Regions from separate parts of the Serratia sp. ID 25-353 genome, predicted to be linked through region 2. Evidence: predicted binding sites of a transcription regulator. Region 2 holds the regulator's gene; each other region holds the start of a gene.
The links. The regulator Fur, encoded in region 2, represses iron uptake genes when iron is present. The targets are predictions, from matches to a motif close to ATAATAATGAGAACNACTATCAA.
Positions count from the first base shown of each region.

Region 1: the regulator Fur is predicted to act here: its motif matches at 2,431-2,453, upstream of exbB (tol-pal system-associated acyl-CoA thioesterase).
Region 3: the regulator Fur is predicted to act here: its motif matches at 2,388-2,410, upstream of entS (enterobactin transporter EntS).
Region 4: the regulator Fur is predicted to act here: its motif matches at 2,628-2,650, upstream of sufA (Fe-S cluster assembly scaffold SufA).

Region 1 is NZ_CM139236.1:4,323,836-4,328,713, reverse strand. It holds gene ACYF6X_RS20765 (LysR family transcriptional regulator) at 1-80, shown strand, start outside; gene ACYF6X_RS20760 (DedA family protein) at 91-753, opposite strand; gene metC (cystathionine beta-lyase) at 899-2,095, opposite strand; gene exbB (tol-pal system-associated acyl-CoA thioesterase) at 2,527-3,507, shown strand; gene exbD (TonB system transport protein ExbD) at 3,511-3,933, shown strand; gene ACYF6X_RS20740 (LacI family DNA-binding transcriptional regulator) at 3,989-4,878, opposite strand, start outside.
Region 2 is NZ_CM139236.1:3,016,123-3,021,000, reverse strand. It holds gene ACYF6X_RS14610 (beta-N-acetylhexosaminidase) at 1-1,681, shown strand, start outside; gene fur (ferric iron uptake transcriptional regulator) at 1,927-2,373, opposite strand; gene fldA (flavodoxin FldA) at 2,703-3,242, opposite strand; gene ybfE (LexA regulated protein) at 3,507-3,794, opposite strand; gene ybfF (esterase) at 4,051-4,824, opposite strand.
Region 3 is NZ_CM139236.1:3,891,551-3,896,428, reverse strand. It holds gene ACYF6X_RS18845 (enterobactin synthase subunit F) at 1-2,311, shown strand, start outside; gene entS (enterobactin transporter EntS) at 2,487-3,755, shown strand; gene ACYF6X_RS18835 (isochorismate synthase) at 3,968-4,878, shown strand, end outside.
Region 4 is NZ_CM139236.1:1,975,198-1,980,075, forward strand. It holds gene sufC (Fe-S cluster assembly ATPase SufC) at 1-651, opposite strand, end outside; gene sufB (Fe-S cluster assembly protein SufB) at 695-2,191, opposite strand; gene sufA (Fe-S cluster assembly scaffold SufA) at 2,206-2,577, opposite strand; gene ACYF6X_RS09435 (hypothetical protein) at 3,103-3,507, shown strand; gene menI (1,4-dihydroxy-2-naphthoyl-CoA hydrolase) at 3,553-3,969, opposite strand; gene ydiJ (D-2-hydroxyglutarate dehydrogenase YdiJ) at 3,966-4,878, opposite strand, start outside.

The DNA of each region.
Region 1 (4,878 bases), 1.3 Mb from region 2:
CGCTGAAGGTGCGGCTGGCGGTAGATACGCTGGTGAGCAAACTGCCTGCCAGCCTGGCGTTGGTCGAGAAGGCGCTGTAGTGCGCCTGGCTCAGGAGGAGGCGGCGCGTTTTTTACGCCAGATCACCAGCATGGCGCCCAGCAGGCCGACGAACAGCAGCAGCAGCGGCAGCAGCATCAGGCCGGTCATCACCTGGCTTTCGTAGCGCTTCACTAGCGGGATTTGGCTGAAAGCATAGCCGAGGCCCACCAGCGCGCAAACCCAGATCGCCGCGCTCAGCCAGTTGAACACCTGGAAGCGTGAGCTGTTGAGCCCGGAAATACCGGCCATGGTCGGCAGCAGGGTGCGCACAAAGCCGAGGAAACGGCCGATCAGCAGCGCCGTCAACCCGTGGCGGTTGAACAGGTTGTGTGCGCGCTGGTGGTACTGTGCCGGCAGCTGCAGCAGCCAGCTCTTCACCAGGCCGGTGTGGCCCAGCCAGCGGCCCTGGATATAGCTCAGCCAGCAACCGAGGCCGGCGGCGGCGGTCAGAATCAGCAGGGTGGGGGCAAAGCCCATCACGCCTTTGGCGATCAGTGCGCCCGACAGCAGCAGCAGGCTGTCGCCGGGGAGAAAGGAGGCGGGCAGCAGTCCGTTTTCCAAAAACAGAGTGGTGAAAAGTACGGCGTAAACCACCCAAATTACGCTGGGATCGGCGAGGGCGGTAAAGTCCTGCTGCCAAAGCGCATGAATAATCTCTCGTAATACATCCATTTTATGTCCTGTTGCATGCCGGTTGCGCCCGGGGTCACGTTCTCCAGGGTGCGGCGGTTACCGTATCTGACAGTTACCCGGATAGTGTACCGCTAATAGCTTAAGCCGACATTAAACGAGACGAAGAAAATTAGCGGAATCCGCCTTAGCGCACGCCGTTGAGGCGATCGAAGCCGGTAGCCAGATCGGCGATCAGGTCTTCGACGTTCTCCAGGCCGATGTGCACGCGCACCAGCGTGCCGGAAAAATCGACGCCGCCCGCCGGACGGATCGCTTCCAGCTCTTCCGGTTGGTTGGCCAGGATCAGCGACTCGAAGCCGCCCCAGGAGTAGGCCATGCTGAAGTGGCTGAAGTTGTCCAGGTAGGCGGCCAGCTGCGCATCGTCCAGCCGCTCTTTCAGCACGAAAGAGAACAGCCCGTTGCAGCCGCTGAAGTCGCGGCGGTAGAACTCGTGGCCCTTGCAACTGGGCAGGGCCGGGTGATTGACCGTCGCCACCTCCGGCCGTTCGGCCAGCCAGTTGGCGACCTCAATGCTGCTGCGCTCGTGCTGCTTCAGGCGCACGCTCAGGGTGCGCAGGCCGCGGCTCGCCATGTAGGCGGTGTCGGCATCCACCATCTGCCCCATCAGATAGGAGTACTCGCGCAGTTGATCCCAACAGCGCGCGTTGGAGACGGCGGTGCCGAGCATGTAATCGGAATGGCCGATCAGGTATTTGGTGCCGGCCTGAATAGAAATGTCGATGTCAAAATCCAGCGCCTTGAACAGCACGCCCGCCGCCCAGGTGTTGTCGATCATGATCACCACCTCCGGCGCCACGGCGCGAATGGCCTGCACCATCGCCGGAATGTCCTGCACTTCCAGGGTGATGGAGCCGGGGGATTCCAGGAACACCACGCGGGTATTGGGTTGGATCAATGTGGCGATATCAGCGCCGATCAGCGGATCGAAATAGGTGGTGCTGACGTTCATGCGACCGAGGATGTGGGTGCAGAAATCCTGGGTCGGTTCGTACGCCGAACCGGTGACCAGCAGGTGATCGCCGGCGCCGACGAACGACAGGATCGCATTGGCCACCGCCGCCGCACCGCAGGGGTACAGCACGCAGCCGGCGCCGCCCTCCAGCTCCACCATCGCATCCTGCAGGGCGAAGTGGGTCAGGGTGCCGCGTCGGCCGTAAAACAGCTCGCCGTGGGCGCGTTGCGCGGTGGCGTGCTTTTTGGCAGCGACGGAGTCGAAGACCAAAGAAGAGGCGCGTTGCGTGACGGGATTGACGGAGCCCTGGGTGTAGCGTTTGCCGCGGCCGGCGCCGATCAGCGTGGTTTCGATGTGTTTTGACGTCATGGTACCTGGCTCACCTTTGGTTGCTCTGCACGTGCCCGTTTGCGATAGCCCTTACGTTAGCATGAGTTAATATAGCCATCCAGACGTTTTAACTTCCAGATACAGAAACGGCTATTATTGGCTGCCAGGTGCGCCTTTCTCGCCTCATCCTTCTGCCCTGGTGCGAGAGAGAAGCCCATTCCTCGGTCAAGATGCCGTTCGGCAGCGTGTCGTTGTTGCGTCGTTGTGGAAGAAAAGTAACGAAATAACCCTATAAAAGGGGCGTTTGGCGGTGAACGGGCGCGGATTGGCGCTTTGCGGCGGGGTTGGCTAAAATTTTCTCGTTTATTTGGTAAATAATAATGAGAACTACTATCAATCCCCGGTTGGTTTGATATGATCGCACGCTGAATTATTCCTTAATTTTGATCGGTAATGGGTGGAGGCACAGCGTGAAAACGGCTGGCAAGAATTTAAATCAAGGATCGTTCGGCCAGGGCCGGGCGCAGTGGGGCAAGGCCTTTGGCCGTAGCCTGATGGCTTCTATGGTGCTGGTCGTGGGGCTGGCCGGCAGCGCGCAGGCAGCGCCGGCGGCCAATCCGGCCGTTACCGAAAGCGTTGCGCCGACCACCGCGCCTGCACCTGCTGCAGCCGCCGCGCCGGAGAGCATCACGCCGGTAAACCCGGCGCCAACGATCCAGCCACCGGAAACCCGCGGCATGGACCTGTCCATTTGGGGTATGTACCAGCACGCCGACGCGGTGGTGAAAGCGGTGATGATCGGCCTGGTGCTGGCGTCTATCGTGACCTGGACCATTCTGTTCGCCAAAGGCAGCGAACTGCTGCGCGCCAAGCGCCGTCTGCGCCGCGAGCAGTTGGCACTGGCCGAAGCGCGTTCGCTGGATGAGGCTTCCGAACTGGCGCAAAACTTCTCCCCGGAGAGCGTCAGTGCGGTACTGCTGAACGATGCGCAAAATGAGCTGGAGCTGTCTGCGGAATCCAACGACAACAACGGCATCAAGGAACGCACCGGTTTCCGCCTCGAGCGCCGCGTGGCGGCCTACAGCCGCAACATGGGCCGCGGCAACGGCTTCCTGGCCACCATCGGCGCCATCTCGCCGTTCGTCGGCCTGTTCGGTACCGTCTGGGGCATCATGAACAGCTTTATCGGCATCGCCCATTCGCAGACCACCAACCTGGCGGTCGTGGCGCCGGGCATCGCAGAGGCGCTGCTGGCGACTGCGATGGGCCTGGTGGCGGCGATCCCTGCGGTCGTTATCTACAACATCTTCGCCCGCGTCATCAGCGGCCATCGCGCCCAGGTAGGCGACGTGGCGGCGCAGGTCTTGCTGCTGCAGGGCCGCGATCTGGATCTGGCCGCAACGGCGGAAGCCAAGCGCTCACAGCACGCACACCAACTGCGGGCGGGGTGAGTCATGGCGATGCGCTTAAATGAAGATCTGGACGACAGCGGCGAACTGCATGAAATCAACGTGACGCCGTTTATCGACGTCATGTTGGTGCTGTTGATCATCTTTATGGTGGCCGCGCCGCTGGCAACGGTAGATATCCGCGTCGATCTGCCGGCTTCTTCCGCCAAACCGCAGCCGCGGCCGGAGAAACCGGTGTTCCTGTCGGTGAAGGCTGACAAGCAGCTCTACGTTGGCGATCAGCCGGTGAATGCCGATCAGCTGACTTCGGTGCTGGATCAACGCACTCAGGCGAACAAAGAAACCACCATCTTCTTCCAGGCGGACAAGAGCGTGGACTATGAAACGCTGATGAGCGTGATGGACACCCTGCGTAAAGCCGGCTACCTGAAAGTGGGGCTGGTGGGCATGGAAGGCGCCGCCAAGTAGCGGCAGCAAAACGATAAAGGGCGCTCAGGCGCCCTTTTTTATTGATTCAGAGATATCACTCCCCGGCCAACAACGCCCGGGAACCGGCATGGCGCCAGTGGATACGGCCCGGTAGATAAAGCGCATTCTGTTCCAGCGGCCGCTCGTCGATGAGCGCGGTGACCTGGCTGAAGCTATGTTGCGCCAGCGCCCGGCAGTCCTGTGCGACCGTGTCTATCTTCAGCGTCATGCAGTCGAACAGGTAGTGATCGTCGAAGCTGCACAGGTGGATGTCGCTCTCCATCAGCTGATGCTGAGTCAGATAACGCAATACCCCTTCCAACAGGCCGCAGGCGGCGGTAAACAGCGCTTTGGGCGGACGCCCCAGCTGTGCGCACAGCTGAGCGAACATCTCGTAACCCGAGCTGGGGTGGTAGCTGCCGTTGATGATCCATTCCGGTTTGCACGATACGCCGGCGCGCTCCAGGCCAAGCTGGAAGCCGGCCAGCCGATCGCGGGTCGGTGAAATGCGCGGCTGCCCGCCGAGAAAATAGATCTCATCCGGATGTTGGCGCGCGACCTTTTCCACCAGGTCGGCGGTCGCATTAACCGAGTCGGTGATCACCAGCGGCAGTTCGGAACCGGCGATCAGGCGGTCCATCTGCACCACCGGTAGCCCGGCGTTGATCTTCTGGTATTCCGCGTCGTTCAGCTGGCTGGAGGCGACGATCAGACCGTCGACCTGCCGCTGCACCAGACTGTTCACCGCCATCATCTCCTGCGCCGGGTTTTCATCGGTGCAGGCGATCAACAGCTGCAGACCGGCTTCGCGGCACAGCGTTTCCAGCTCGCGCGAGATCACCGCAAAGCCGTAGTTGGTCATCTCCGGCACCACCAGCCCCAGCGTATGGCTGCGGTTGGATCGCAAAGAGCGGGCGTGGATGCTGGGCTGATAATGGTGTTCGT
Region 2 (4,878 bases):
GATTGCCACGCTGGACGCCAGCGATGCGCCGCGCTTCCAGTATCGCGGCATTTTCCTCGACGTGGCGCGCAACTTCCATAAGAAGGACGCGGTGCTGCGCCTGCTGGATCAGATGGCGGCCTACAAGCTCAACAAATTCCACTTCCACCTGAGCGATGACGAAGGCTGGCGCATCGAGATCCCCGGTTTGCCTGAGCTGACGGAAGTCGGTGGCCAGCGCTGCCACGATCTGAGCGAAACCACCTGCCTGCTGCCGCAGTACGGCCAAGGGCCGGACGTCTACGGCGGCTTCTTCAGCCGTCAGGACTATATCGACATCATAAAATATGCCCAGGCGCGCCAGATTGAAGTGATCCCGGAGATCGACATGCCGGCACACGCCCGCGCCGCGGTGGTCTCGATGGAAGCGCGCTATAAAAAGCTGCATGCCGCCGGGAAAGAGCAGGAGGCCAACGAATTCCGCCTGGTGGATCCGACCGATACCTCCAACACCACCTCCGTGCAGTTCTTTAACCGCCAGAGCTACCTGAACCCGTGCCTTGACTCGTCCCAGCGCTTTGTCGACAAGGTGATCGGCGAGATCGCCCAGATGCATAAAGAGGCCGGCCAGCCGATCAAGACCTGGCACTTCGGCGGCGACGAAGCGAAAAACATTCGCCTGGGCGCCGGCTACACCGACAAGGCGAAACCGGAGCCGGGCAAAGGCATCATCGATCAGAGCAACGAAGACAAGCCGTGGGCCAAGTCGCAGGTGTGCCAGACGATGATCAAAGAAGGCAAGGTGGCCGACATGGAGCATCTGCCGAGCTACTTCGGCCAAGAGGTCAGCAAGCTGGTGAAGGCGCATGGCATCGACAGAATGCAGGCCTGGCAGGATGGCCTGAAAGACGCCGAGAACGCGAAGGCGTTCGCCACCTCGCGCGTGGGCGTCAACTTCTGGGATACCCTGTACTGGGGCGGTTTCGATAGCGTCAACGACTGGGCCAACAAAGGGTATGAAGTGGTGGTTTCCAACCCGGACTACGTCTATATGGACTTCCCTTACGAGGTGAACCCGGACGAGCGCGGTTACTACTGGGGCACCCGCTTCAGCGACGAGCGCAAGGTGTTCAGCTTCGCGCCGGACAACATGCCGCAGAACGCGGAAACTTCGGTCGACCGCGACGGCAACCACTTCAGCGCCAAGAGCGACAAGCCGTGGCCGGGCGCCTACGGGCTGTCCGCTCAGCTGTGGAGCGAAACCCAGCGCACCGATCCGCAGATGGAATACATGATCTTCCCACGCGCGCTGTCGGTGGCAGAACGCGCCTGGCACCGCGCCGGTTGGGAACAGGACTACCGCGCAGGCCGCGAATACAAAGGCGGGGAAACCCACTTTGTCGATACCAAGATGCTGGAGAAAGACTGGCTGCGCTTCGCCAATATCCTGGGTCAGCGTGAACTGGCCAAGCTGGATAAGGGCGGCGTCGCTTACCGTCTGCCGGTGCCGGGCGCACGCGTAGCGGGCGGCAAGCTGGAGGCGAATATCGCGCTGCCGGGATTGGGCATCGAGTACTCCACCGACGGTGGCAAGCAGTGGCAGCGCTATGACGCCAAGGCCAAGCCGGCGGTCTCGGGTGACGTTCAGGTGCGGTCGGTCAGCCCGGACGGCAAACGCTACAGCCGCGCCGAAAAGGTCTAAGCCCGGTGCAACGGCCTGCTGTCCTGGCGGCGGCCGTATAACGAAGGGGGAATGCGTTCGCCCGCGCGTGTCGGCGTAGGGCGGACGTTGTAGTGAGAGGAGTACGTGGAGTCGCTGTGCCGCTGCAATTGTGATATTTCATGACATGATTTTCCCCCGGCTTGTCCGGGGATTTTTTTGCCCGTTGCACGGAGGGCATAAAAAAACCGCCTCGGTGTGAGGCGGTTTTTCATAGCCGGTCAGGCTTATTTCTTGTCGTGCAGCGTTTCGTCTTCGCGGCAGTCACCGGTTTCACAGTGGCCGTACAGGTACAGGCTGTGGTTAGTGAGCTTGATGCCGTGCTGCTTGGCGATATCACGCTGGCGCACTTCGATGGATTCGTCGCTGAATTCGATCACTTTGCCGCAGTCCAGGCAAATCAGGTGATCGTGGTGATGCTGTTGGGTCAGCTCGAACACGGACTTGCCGCCTTCGAAATTGTGACGTGTCACAATGCCCGCATCGTCAAACTGGTTCAGTACGCGATAAACCGTTGCCAGCCCGATCTCTTCGCCCATATCAATCAGTTTTTTGTACAAATCTTCCGCACTGACGTGATGGCATTCCGGATTTTGCAGTACTTCCAGGATTTTGAGTCGCGGAAGCGTGACTTTTAAGCCGGCCTTCTTCAATGCGATGTTGTTGTCGGTCATGCGAATTCAGTCCTGTTACTATGCTAATCAAGTTGAGGCGTACTCGCCTGTGGCATCGGTCGGCACAAAGAGTTAATGCGTCTCATTATAGAACCGGTTGTACTAAATGGAAACCGCCGGTTGTTAACAAAGATATAATTGCACTATTGCATGTTTTGCATGCAACGCCTTGATGGATGGGATAAACCGATATCTCAGTCTACCGTGACGGGGTGGGAAGTTACAAATCTGTAGCTTCTATCGCAGCAATCCCTGTTGCCGATGACGGCCCTGTGGGCACACTATGCACTTTACAGGGCCTTTGTTCAACCTTTCGCCAGTGCCGGGGCTTAGCCGACGATATCGGCCAGGCTCAGCTCTTCGACGATCTGTTTGACCCAGGCGTCGACGCGCTCGTTGGTCAGCTCCGGCTGACGGTCTTCGTCGATCGCCAGACCGATGAAGTGGTCGTCGTCCGCCAGGCCCTTGGAGGCCTCGAAGTGATAGCCTTTGGTCGGCCAGTGGCCCACGATGGCCGCGCCGCGCGGTTCGATAATGTCGCGGATGGTGCCCATCGCGTCACAGAAGTATTCCGCGTAGTCTTCCTGATCGCCGCAGCCGAACAGCGCCACCAGTTTGCCGTTGAAGTCGACTTCTTCCAGCGTCGGGAAGAAATCATCCCAGTCACACTGCGCTTCACCGTAGTACCAGGTCGGGATACCCAGCAGCAGGATATCGAACCCTTCCAGGTCTTCTTTGCTGCTTTTAGCGATGTCATGCACTTCAGAGACGTCGTCGCCAAACTGTTTCTGGAGAATTTTCTGGATCATTTTGGCAATGTTTTCGGTATTGCCAGTGTCGCTGCCAAAGAAAATGCCTACAGTAGCCATATCGCGTATAACCTTTAAATTCAAGTAATTGCATTACTCGACGCCGGCACTGCCGCCGCTGACGCCGATTAAAATGATGCCATGGCAAGAGCCTTTCGCCTCCGGGGCGGGCGCCGACAGGCGCAGTCTCTTACCGGTAAATGCGTATCATGCCAGAAAGTGGCGCCGGGGTTTTATCGCATTTATGCGATGCCGGAGAATGAAGAAAAGCGTGGTCGATCCGGCGTTGTCCTTAACGCCGCGCCGCGCGTGCGGCCGAAGAGATCAATGTTCCGGCTGTTCTTCCGCCAGTTGTGCCAACAGCATCTGCTCGATGAGTTCGCTGCGGCTGATGTTGCGCTGTTCCGCCAGTTTGTTCAGGGCGTCCACCGCATCCGCGTTGATTTTCAGCTCTACGCGCCGCAATCCACGCACTTTATCGCGCCGTAACTGATTGCGCTTATTGATTCTAAGCTGTTCATCGCGGGAAAGCGGGTTGGTTTTCGGGCGCCCCGGACGGCGTTCATCTGCGAACAGATCCAGCGTCGTGCGATCCGTTTGTTCTTTTGCCATAGGTAGCGGTACTGCAAGGGAGTTTGCATCAAAAAGCGCTCGCACGCTTCCGGAGGCATCGGTTAACACACTTCGGGCCAATAAACCCTAACCCAAATTCACCCCCGAACCGGCGTTCGCGAACGCGCTGGCGCGGCGGCAAAATTATAGCGCGCCATATTACCCCAGCAGATGGAGCGGCGACAATGCCTAACTGCGGGCTAAACGCGCTAAGCCGTTATCTTTAGCGCGTTTTTTCGCCAGATGAGCGGGTTTTTCAGGCTTCGTCGAGAAAACGGTGGATGGCGCGCAGCACCGCCTCCGGCTTCTCGGCGTGCACCCAATGGCCGGTGCCGGCGACGACGTGCGCGCGGGCCTGCGGGAACTGGCGCGCGATGTCTGCACGGTAACTGTCCTGCACGTACGGCGACAGGCCGCCGCGAATGAACAGGGTTGGGTGCGGCCAGGCCGGCACATCCTGCCAGCCGGTGATGTCTTCGTAACGTTCGATCAGCACCGGTAGGTTGAAACGCCATTCGCCGTTGTGGAAGGACTTAAGCAGGAACTGGATTACGCCTTCTTCCTGCAGATAGTCGCGCATCAACTGGGCGGCCGCCTGGCGCTGGGTGATGCCGGCGGCGCTGACGGCCTTCAGCGCGGCGAAAATCTCGTCGTGGCGGCGGGTCTGGTAATCCACCGGCGCGACGTCGATGACGATCAGCCTGGCGACGCGCTCGGGCGCGATAGCGGTCAGCGCCATCGCCGCTTTGCCGCCCATCGAGTGGCCGATGACGATCGCTTTCTCCAGCTGCAGTTCGTCGAGCAACGCCAGCAGATCCTGCGCCATGGCGGGGTAGTTCATGTCGTCGGCGCGCGGGGAGAGGCCGTGGTTGCGCAGATCGACCTTGATCACGGTGTGCTGTTTATGCAGATCGCGCGCCAGCACGCCCAGGTTGTCCAGATTGCCGAACAGCCCGTGGATCAGCAGCACCGGCAGCGCGTCTGACTCGGCGGCCAGCAGTTGATAATGTAATTTCATGGCGAAGTTCATACTGAGAGAGATTCAGATTAGGGTATCATGATTGAATCGCACGATGAATCATGC
Region 3 (4,878 bases), 880 kb from region 2:
CTATCTGCCGCTGGACACCGGTTATCCGGACGAGCGGCTGGCGATGATGCTGGAAGACGCCGCGCCGCGGCTGGTCATCACCAACCCGGCGCAGCAGGCGCGTTTCGCCGACAAGGGCGAGATCTTGCTGTATGACGCGCCGCTGGCGGCCGATCACGCCGCCGAGGTGGCGATCGCGGGCCCGACGCCGGACCATGCGGCCTATATCATCTTTACCTCCGGCTCCACCGGGCGCCCGAAAGGCGTGTTGGTCGGCCATCAGGCGATCGTCAACCGCCTGCTGTGGATGCAGCACCAGTATCCGCTGGGAGCGGACGACGCGGTGCTGCAGAAAACGCCGTGCAGTTTCGACGTCTCGGTGTGGGAATTCTTCTGGCCGCTGATGGTCGGCGCCCGGCTGGTGATGGCGCCGCCGGAGGCGCATCGCGACCCGCAGCAGCTGCAACAGCTGATCGCGCAACACCGCATTACCACGCTGCACTTCGTGCCGTCGATGCTGGCGGCTTTTGTGGCCGCCCTGGACGACGACGCGGCGGTGGCGAGCTGCGCCGCGCTGCGCCAGGTGTTCTGCAGCGGCGAAGCGCTGCCGGCGGAGCTGTGCCGCCTGTGGCAAAGCCGCACGGCGGTGCCGTTGCACAACCTCTACGGCCCGACCGAAGCGGCGGTGGATGTGACCTGGCATCCGGCCTACGGCGACGCGCTGGCGAAGGTGACCGGCGCCAACGTGCCGATCGGCCTGCCGGTGTGGAACACCGGGCTGCGCATTCTTGACGCGCGCCTGCGGCCGGTACCGCCGGGCGTGGCGGGCGATCTGTATCTGACCGGCGTGCAGCTGGCGCACGGCTACCTTGGCCGGCCGGATCTGACCGCCAGCCGCTTTGTCGCCGATCCGTTCGGCGAGGGCGGGCGCATGTACCGCACCGGCGACGTGGCGCGCTGGCTGCCGGACGGTGCGGTGGAATATTTGGGCCGCAGCGACGATCAGCTGAAGATCCGCGGGCAGCGTATCGAGCTGAGCGAAATCGACCACGCCTTGCTGTCGCTGCCGGGCGTGCGCCAGGCGGTGACGCACGCGCTGGTGCTGCAGGGCACGCCGGTGGACGCCGGCGGCGATGCGCGCCAACTGGTGGGTTACCTGGTGATGCAGCCCGGCGCGAGCTGGGATGCGGAAGCCCTGCGTGCGGCGCTGGCCGACCGCCTGCCGCCGCACATGGTGCCGGTGGCGCTGGTGGAAATGAGCGATTTGCCGCTGAGCGCCAACGGCAAGCTGGATCGCAAGGCCTTGCCGCAGCCGCAGGGCGGTGAACGCAAGGCAGGACGGCCGCCGCAGGCCGGGCTGGAAAGCGAGATCGCGGCGGTATTCGCCCGTTTGCTGCAGCGCGAGCAGGTGTTCGCCGACGACGATTTCTTCGCGCTCGGCGGCCATTCGCTGCTGGCGATGCGGCTGGCGGCGGAGCTGCGCCGCGATCTGGGCAAGGCGGTGTCCGTCGGCCAGGTGATGGTGGCGTCGCGCGTTGAGCAGCTGGCCGCCTTGCTGGCGGAAGATCGCACGCAGGAAGAGGCCGATCGCAGCGGCTTCGACAGCGTATTGCCGCTGCGCGTCACCGAGGGGCCGACGCTGTTCTGTCTGCACCCGGCGTCCGGTTTCTCCTGGCAGTTCAGCGTATTGCCGCGCTATCTCGATCAGCACTGGTCGCTGGTCGGTATCCAGTCACCGCGGCCGGACGGCCCGTTGGCGCTGAGCGAAGATATGGATCAGGTGGTGGATGCCCACCTGCAGACGGTGTTGCAGGTACAGCCGCATGGGCCGTACCACTTCATCGGCTACTCGCTGGGCGGCACGCTGGCGCAGGGCATCGCCGCCCGGCTGCAGGCGCGCGGCGAGCAGGTGGCGTTCCTCGGCCTGCTGGATACCTATCCGCCGGAGACCCAAAACTGGGACGTGATGCTGGACGACAACGTGTTGAAGGAAGTGCAGCGCGAGCGCGAGCAGTTCCTGGCGGTGTCGCAGGATACGCTCGATCCGGCGCTGGGCGAGACGCGCACCGCGATGTTCGACAACATCGAGGCCAACTACGCCGATTCGGTGCGGTTGCTGTCGCACACGCGCACCGCCCGTTTCCACGGCCAGGCGACGCTGTTCGTCGCCAAACGCACATTGCAGGAAGGAATGGACGTGCATCAGACCTGGTCGCAGTACGTCGATGCGCTGCAGGTGCACGAGCTGGACTGCGCGCATGTCGATATCGTTTCGCCGGCGTCGTTCAAAGTGTTGGGGCCGCTGCTGAACCGGATCTTGCGCACGCTGTAATCGCGCCGTTATCTCGCCGCCAGGCACGGGGATGACCCCGCGTGTGGCGGCGTTTCTTGCGGTCGCTCACAGTTGAATATCAATGAGTTTTATTATCATTATTGATTTCGTCATCTGTGCTAGCATAGCGCCCCGCAACTGCAGAATCCCCGTTTAAAGATGTGGTGAACAACCGATGAGTAGCAAACCCTCCATCCTGCTTGATTTTAGCCTGCTGAAAACCAACCGGGCTTTCCGCGCGGTATTCTGCGCGCGCTTTATCTCCATTGTGGCGCTGGGGCTGATGGCGATCGCCATCCCGGTGCAGATCCAGGCGCTGACCGGTTCCACCCTGCAGGTGGGGCTGGCGGTGACGCTGGCCGGCGGCGGCATGTTCGCCGGGCTGCTGATGGGGGGCGTATTGGCCGATCGCTATGAGCGGCGCCGGCTGATCCTGTTCGCGCGTTCTACCTGCGGCGTCGGCTTCGTCGGCCTGTGCCTCAACGCCCTGTTGCCGTCGCCTTCGCTGGCGGCCATTTATCTGCTGGCGGTGTGGGACGGCTTCTTCGGCGCGGTGGGGGTGACGGCGCTGCTGGCGGCCACGCCGGCGCTGGTGGGCCGCGAAAACATCGTGCAGGCGGGCGCCATCAGCATGCTGACGGTGCGCTTCGGCTCGATTCTTTCCCCGGCGATTGGCGGTCTGGTGATCGCCCATATGGGCATTGCCTGGAACTACGGCCTGGCGGCGTTTGGCACCCTGTTGACGCTGCTGCCGCTGCTGAGCCTGCCGCAGCTGATGCCGCCGCCGCAGCCGCGTGAACATCCGCTGCGCGCGCTGGCGGGCGGTTTCGCCTTCCTGTTCCAGAACAAGGTGATCGGCATGGTGGCGCTGATCGGCGCGCTGCTGACCATGGCCAGCGCGGTGCGCGTGCTGTACCCGGCGATGGCGGAAAGCTGGCACATCGACGCTGCCCACCTCGGCTATATGTACGCCGCCGTGCCGCTCGGCGCGGCCATCGGTGCGTTCACCAGCGGGCGCGTGGCGCACGTGGCGCGCCCCGGCTGGGTGATGCTGCTGACAGCGATCGCGGCGTTCGCCGCCATTGGCCTGTTCGGCCTGATGCCGTGGTACAGCCTGGCGTTGCTGTGCCTGGTGGCGTTCGGCTACCTGAGCGCACTGAACTCGCTGCTGCAATACGGCCTGATCCAGAGCCTGACGCCGGACAACTTCCTCGGCCGCATCAACGGCCTGTGGACGGCGCAGAACGTGGTGGGCGATGCGCTGGGCGCGTTGCTGCTGGGGGCGATGGGCGCCTTCATGCTGCCGGCGATGAGCGCCAGCGGTTTCGGCTTCGGCGCGGCGCTGCTCGGCATCCTGTTGCTGTTCGCCATGACCGGTTTGCGCCAGGTGACGCTGCACAAACCGGAGCCGCAGAACGAGGCGCAACCAGCCAGCGAAAAGTAACGTCATGCGCTAATGCGACGCTGTGGGATCAAATAGCAATGCTTATCATCGGCATGCGTAAAACCCACAGCGTTTATGTCATGATTTCGAAATGAAAGAAGTGCTTACGTTTATTGACATAGCAAATATCGGCGAGTAATTTAGCGCGGAATTAACTCAAATGATAATCATTATTATATTGGTTATCACTTCAAATCCTTGAGGGCGAAGCGATGGATACTGCCGTGAACGACATCAATCGAAAGGAAATGCAGGAGCGCGAAGAACACCGGTTCGCCGCTGATTTTTCTCCGGCGTCGGGCTTCTTCTTTACCTCCCCTTTCCGCAGCTTGACCACCACCGGTTGTTTCAGCCGCATTCGCCTGCCGGCCGCGGACGGCGCCGATCTGAACGGCGAGTTCCAGCGCAGCGTGCGGCAGGCGTTTGCCGATGCCCGTCAGGCCGGCATCAAAAACCCGCTGCTGTGCGGCGCCATCCCGTTCGATACCCGGCAGCCTTCGGCGCTGTTTATTCCACAGCAGAGCCGCTGGTTCGATCGCGCCGCCTTTATGGCCGGCGTTCGGCCGGCGGCGAACGGCCCTGAACTGGCCGGCGTGACGGAGCTGCCGCCGCAGCAGCCGTTCATGAACATGGTCAGCGATGCCGTTGACGCGATGAAGGCCGGTGAGCTGGATAAAGTGGTGCTGTCGCGCCTGCTGGAGATCGAAACGCGTCAGCCGGTGGATCGCCATGCGCTGATGGCGCGCGTGATTGCCCAGAACCCGCACGGTTTCCATTTCCATGTGCCGCTGGAGCAGGGCGCGCTGTTGGGCGCCAGCCCAGAGCTGCTGTTGCGCCAGGACGGCGGCCGTTTCTATTCCAACCCGCTGGCCGGTTCCGCCCGGCGCGAGGCCGACCCGCAACGCGATCGCGAAGTGGGAGAGCGGCTGATGGCCTCGGCGAAAGATCGCCACGAGCATCGCATCGTCACCGAAAGCATGCGTGACGTGCTGGCCGGCCGCTGCCGCTACCTGAATGTGCCGCACACCCCCGAATTGTTGACCACCACGACGCTGTGGCACCTCTCCACGCCGATCGACGGCGAGGCGGCGTCTCCAGACGAAAATGCCCTGTCGCTGGCCTG
Region 4 (4,878 bases), 1.0 Mb from region 2:
GTGTACATAATCCGGTTTGATGTAGTCCAGAATGCGCTGATAGTGGGTCACGATGATAAAGGCGCGCTTGCCGTCCCGCAGCGAGTTGACGCCGTTGGCGACGATCTTGAGCGCGTCGATGTCCAGGCCCGAATCGGTTTCATCGAGAATGCACAGATCCGGCTCCAGCGCCGCCATCTGCAGAATGTCGTTGCGTTTTTTCTCGCCGCCGGAGAAGCCGACGTTGACCGAACGGGTCAGCAGATCGGCCGGCATATCCAGCAGCGCGATTTTCTCTTCGATGAAATCGGCGAAGTCAAAGCGATCCAGCGGCTCCTGCTCGCGGTATTTACGCACCGCGTTGACCGACGTCTGCAGGAAGAAGTGGTTGCTGACGCCGGGGATCTCCACCGGGTACTGGAAGGCCAGGAACACGCCTTCACCGGCGCGATCTTCCGGATCCAGCTCCAGCAGATCCTTGCCCTTGAAGGTAACTTCCCCTTCGGTCACTTCGTACTCTTCACGCCCGGCCAGCGTGGCGGACAGCGTGCTCTTACCCGAGCCGTTCGGCCCCATGATGGCGTGCACTTCGCCCGGTTTGATCTCCAGATCCAATCCCTTGAGGATCTCGTTGCCTTCCACGCTGACTTTCAAATTCTTGATGCTTAACATGCTGTGTCCTCAGATAGCGCCGGCGGCGCTAAAAATGCGGCGATTAACCCACGCTGTGTTCCAGGCTGATGGCCAGAAGTTTCTGCGCCTCGACGGCGAACTCCAGCGGCAGCTCGGAGAAAACGTCCTTGCAGAAACCGTTGACGATCATCGAAATGGCGTCATCCTCGCTGATGCCGCGCTGCAGGCAGTAGAACAGCTGGTCATCGCCGATCTTCGAGGTGGTGGCTTCGTGCTCCAGCTGAGCGCTGTTGTTGCGCGCTTCAACGTAAGGGAACGTGTGGGCACCGCTGTCCGGCCCGATCAGCATCGAGTCGCACTGGGTAAAGTTACGGGCGTTTTCCGCCCCCGGCAGGATTTTCACCAGGCCGCGATAAGTGTTCTCGCTGTGGCCGGCGGAGATGCCTTTGGCGATGATGGTCGACTTGGTGTTTTTGCCGATGTGGATCATCTTGGTGCCGGTGTCCGCCTGTTGATGGCCGCTGGTCAGCGCCACCGAGAAGAATTCGCCGATCGAATTGTCGCCCTGCAGGATCACGCTTGGGTATTTCCAGGTAATGGCCGAGCCGGTTTCCGACTGGGTCCAGGACATTTTCGAGCCGGCGCCTTCGCACAGCGCGCGCTTGGTGACGAAGTTGAGGATGCCGCCCTTGCTCTCGCCGCCGGAGAACCAGTTCTGCACCGTCGAGTATTTCACTTCGGCGTCTTTATGCAGGATCACTTCCACCACCGCCGCGTGCAGCTGGTAGCTGTCGCGCACCGGGGCGGAGCAGCCTTCGATGTAGCTGACATAGCTGCCTTCGTCGGCGATCAGGATGGTGCGTTCGAACTGGCCGGTTTTCGCGGCGTTGATGCGGAAATAGGTCGACAGCTCCATCGGGCAGCGCACGCCTTTCGGCACATAGACGAAGGTGCCGTCGGAGGCCACCGCGGCGTTCAGCGCGGCGAAGAAGTTATCGTTGGAGGGCACCACGCGCCCCAGGTACTGACGCACCAGATCCGGGTATTCCTGGATCGCTTCGCCGAACGAGCAGAAGATCACCCCGCTTTCCGCCAGTTTTTCACGGTAAGTGGTAGCGACCGAGACCGAGTCGAAGATGGCGTCCACCGCCACCTCGCTGCCCTCGCGCACCGGCACGCCGAGCTGATTGAACGCCAGCTCCACTTCGCTGGTCAGGTAATCTTTTTCCGTCGCCGCGCCCGGTTGCTGCTCGGCGCCGGGTTGCGAACCGCAGGCGTCGTCGCAGCTGCCGCAGGACGGCGCCGAATAGTAACTGTAGTCCTGGTAGTTCAGGCGATCATAATTGGCCTTCAGCCAGTGCGGCTCTTCCATCTGCAGCCAGGCGCGGTAGGCCTCAAGGCGGAATTCCAGCATCCACTCGGGTTCGTTGCGCTTGGCCGAGATGGCGCGCACCACCTCTTCGTTGATGCCTTTGGCCAACTCATCGGTTGCCAGCTGGGTGAAGAAACCTTCTTTGTAGCGACCTTCGCTGACCCAAGCCTGCACTTCATTAGGCATTTCTACATTGCTTCGTGTCATGTTGATTGCATCGCTCAAACGCCAAAGCTCTCGCCGCACCCGCAGGCATGCTGAGCTTTAGGATTGTTGAATTTGAATATCTGATTCAGCCCTTCGCGGACGTAATCTACCGTGGTGCCATCGATGAACGGCATGGCTTTCAGCGGCACATAGAGTTTGGCGCCGTCGCGCTCAAACAGCAGATCGTCATCGGCGGGTTCGCGGGTCAGATCCAGCACATAGGCAAAGCCGGCGCAGCCGGATTGTTTCACCCCTAGCTGCAGCCCTTTCACCTGCGGATCCTGCTGCATCAGTTTCGTTATTTGTCGTACGGCGCTGTCGCTGAGCGAAATGCCTTGCCAGACATTTTCATCCAGAGAAAAAGTGCCGACATTTTCCGTTTGCATAGGGTCTACCTCACACTCGTGTTTGGCCACAGCCAATCTGGGTTGCTTATATGTTAGTGATAACGATTATCACTTCAACCGTTTGTTTTGCGGGGGTATCCGCCGCGAGCGCGGTTTTTCGCTGCGGCGCGCGGCAAGCCAACGGGACACCCGTGGCGGCTTGCGGCGTCAGGCGGCAAGGTGTGCATGCTATCCCTATGAATTCGTTATCTATCCTGCATCACCGTACCGCACTCCCCGGTGGCCCGTCAGCGTTACAGCGCTGCGGTGCGTTGCCGATCTAAACATTCATAGAAAATACCTATTTCTGCATTCTGTCTGTCGTAAATGTGCGTTTATCGCATTTCGCGGCGCAACGCGCGCGCGCGCCTTCAGATTAAAGTTTAGTCGCTCAGGATTAAGTTGGGTCGTCGGCGGCCTTTTACACCCCGCGCGATGAAAAAACGCCACGCCGGGGATTGATCGGCAACGCGGCAGTTTATATGATAATGATTATCATTCAATTGTAATTTGAGCGCGAAGCCAATGACTCTTTCGATCAACGCATGGTTGCTGGGCAAGATTGATGACTACAAATTCAGCGTGCGCGACGCCACGGTGGACTTTTACATGGCCGAAGCGGCGCTGCGGCGCCCGGAATGCAATATCGACCACCTGAAGCGGTACAACAGCGTCAGCCTCACCATGGCCAATCTGTGCCTGGAAAACGGCGACGACGACAGCTATCTGCACGCGCTCAGCAAGCTGCATAACCGGCTGATCGTCGAAATCAACAACCCGCAGCGCTGCCAGCTGTTTCGGGTGCAAAGCTACCACTTCGCCCGCCACACGCTGACGCTGATCTGCCAAAAATATGCAATGGAAGGCACCTGGGAGAAGGCGAACGCGTTTCAGAAGGACTTCGTCAAACGCGTGCCGTTTCAGCTGTAAAGCGAAAGGCTCCGCAGGCCGATCGCCTGCGGAAACCGGCGGGAATCAGTCGATGACCGCCGTGGTCAGACGCGAGGTGCAGCACAACCGATCGCGCGCGTCGAAGATCTCGATTTGCCACACCTGATGGCGACGGCCGACGTGCAGTGCGCGACACACCCCGCGCACCTGGCCATCGAATACCGCGCGCAGGTGGTTGGCGTTGATCTCCAGCCCCACCACTTTCTGCTCGCCTTCGCTGCACAGGTAACCGGCCATCGATCCCATCGATTCCGCCAGCACCACCGACGCCCCGCCGTGCAACAGCCCGAACGGCTGCCGGGTGCGGCCGTCGACCGGCATGGTGGCCTCGAGGAAATCCTCGCCCAGTTGGGTAAACTCGATGCCCACATGGCTGACCATGCAGCCGTCGCCAGCGCGGTTCAGCTGCTCCAGCGATGTTTCACGTTTCCACAATTTCACTCAATCATCTCCAGAAGTGCCTGTAATGGGTGACGCACGCCATTGCCCTCGATGCGTTTCACCTGGCTGCGGCAGGAATAACCGGTCGCCAGGCAGCGCTGCCGCGGCAAACGCTGCAGCGTCGGATGCCATGATAGCTCATAAATGCCGAGCGAGTTTTGCAGGTTCTTGGCTTCATGCCCGTAAGTGCCCGCCATGCCGCAGCAGCCAACGCTGACGTTCTCCAGTTTGGCGCCGAAGCGGGCGAAGATCGCCGCCCACTGTTGACCGCTGGCCGGCAGCGCGGTGGTTTCGGTGCAGTGACCGAACAGATACCACGGCTCGCCGGTCGCCGGCTGTTCGGCGCGATCCGCGATCCGCTGTTGCAACCATTCATGCACCAGCTGCACCTGAAAATCGCCGCGTTCGGCGCCGAGGATCTCGCGGTATTCGTCGCGGTAGCACAGCACCAACGCCGGATCGACGCCCACCAGCGGCATATCGAGCTGCGCCACGCGGTTGAGAAAATCGGCGGTTTTGCGCGCGGTGCGGGCGAACCGCGTCAGGAAACCTTTCACATGCTGCGCCTTGCCGTTTGGCGAGAACGGCAGCAGCACCGGTTTATAGCCAAGCTTCTCCACCAGCCGGACAAAGTCCGCCACCACTTTGGCGTCGTAATAGCTGGTAAACGGATCCTGGACGATCAGCACGTGCTCTGCGCGCTGCTCGGCGCTAAGCCCTTCCAACTGCTCCAGCGTCAGCGTGGTCGCGCGGTGGCCGGACAGTTGCTGGCGCAGCGTCGGGCTGGACAGCAGCGGCAGATCGACCATGCCGATGGCGTTGCGGCTCATCTCCCGCAGCCACGGCTGGCGGAAGAAGAAGTTGAATACCTTCGGCGCGCGGGCCATCAACGGGGTATAGCTCTCTACG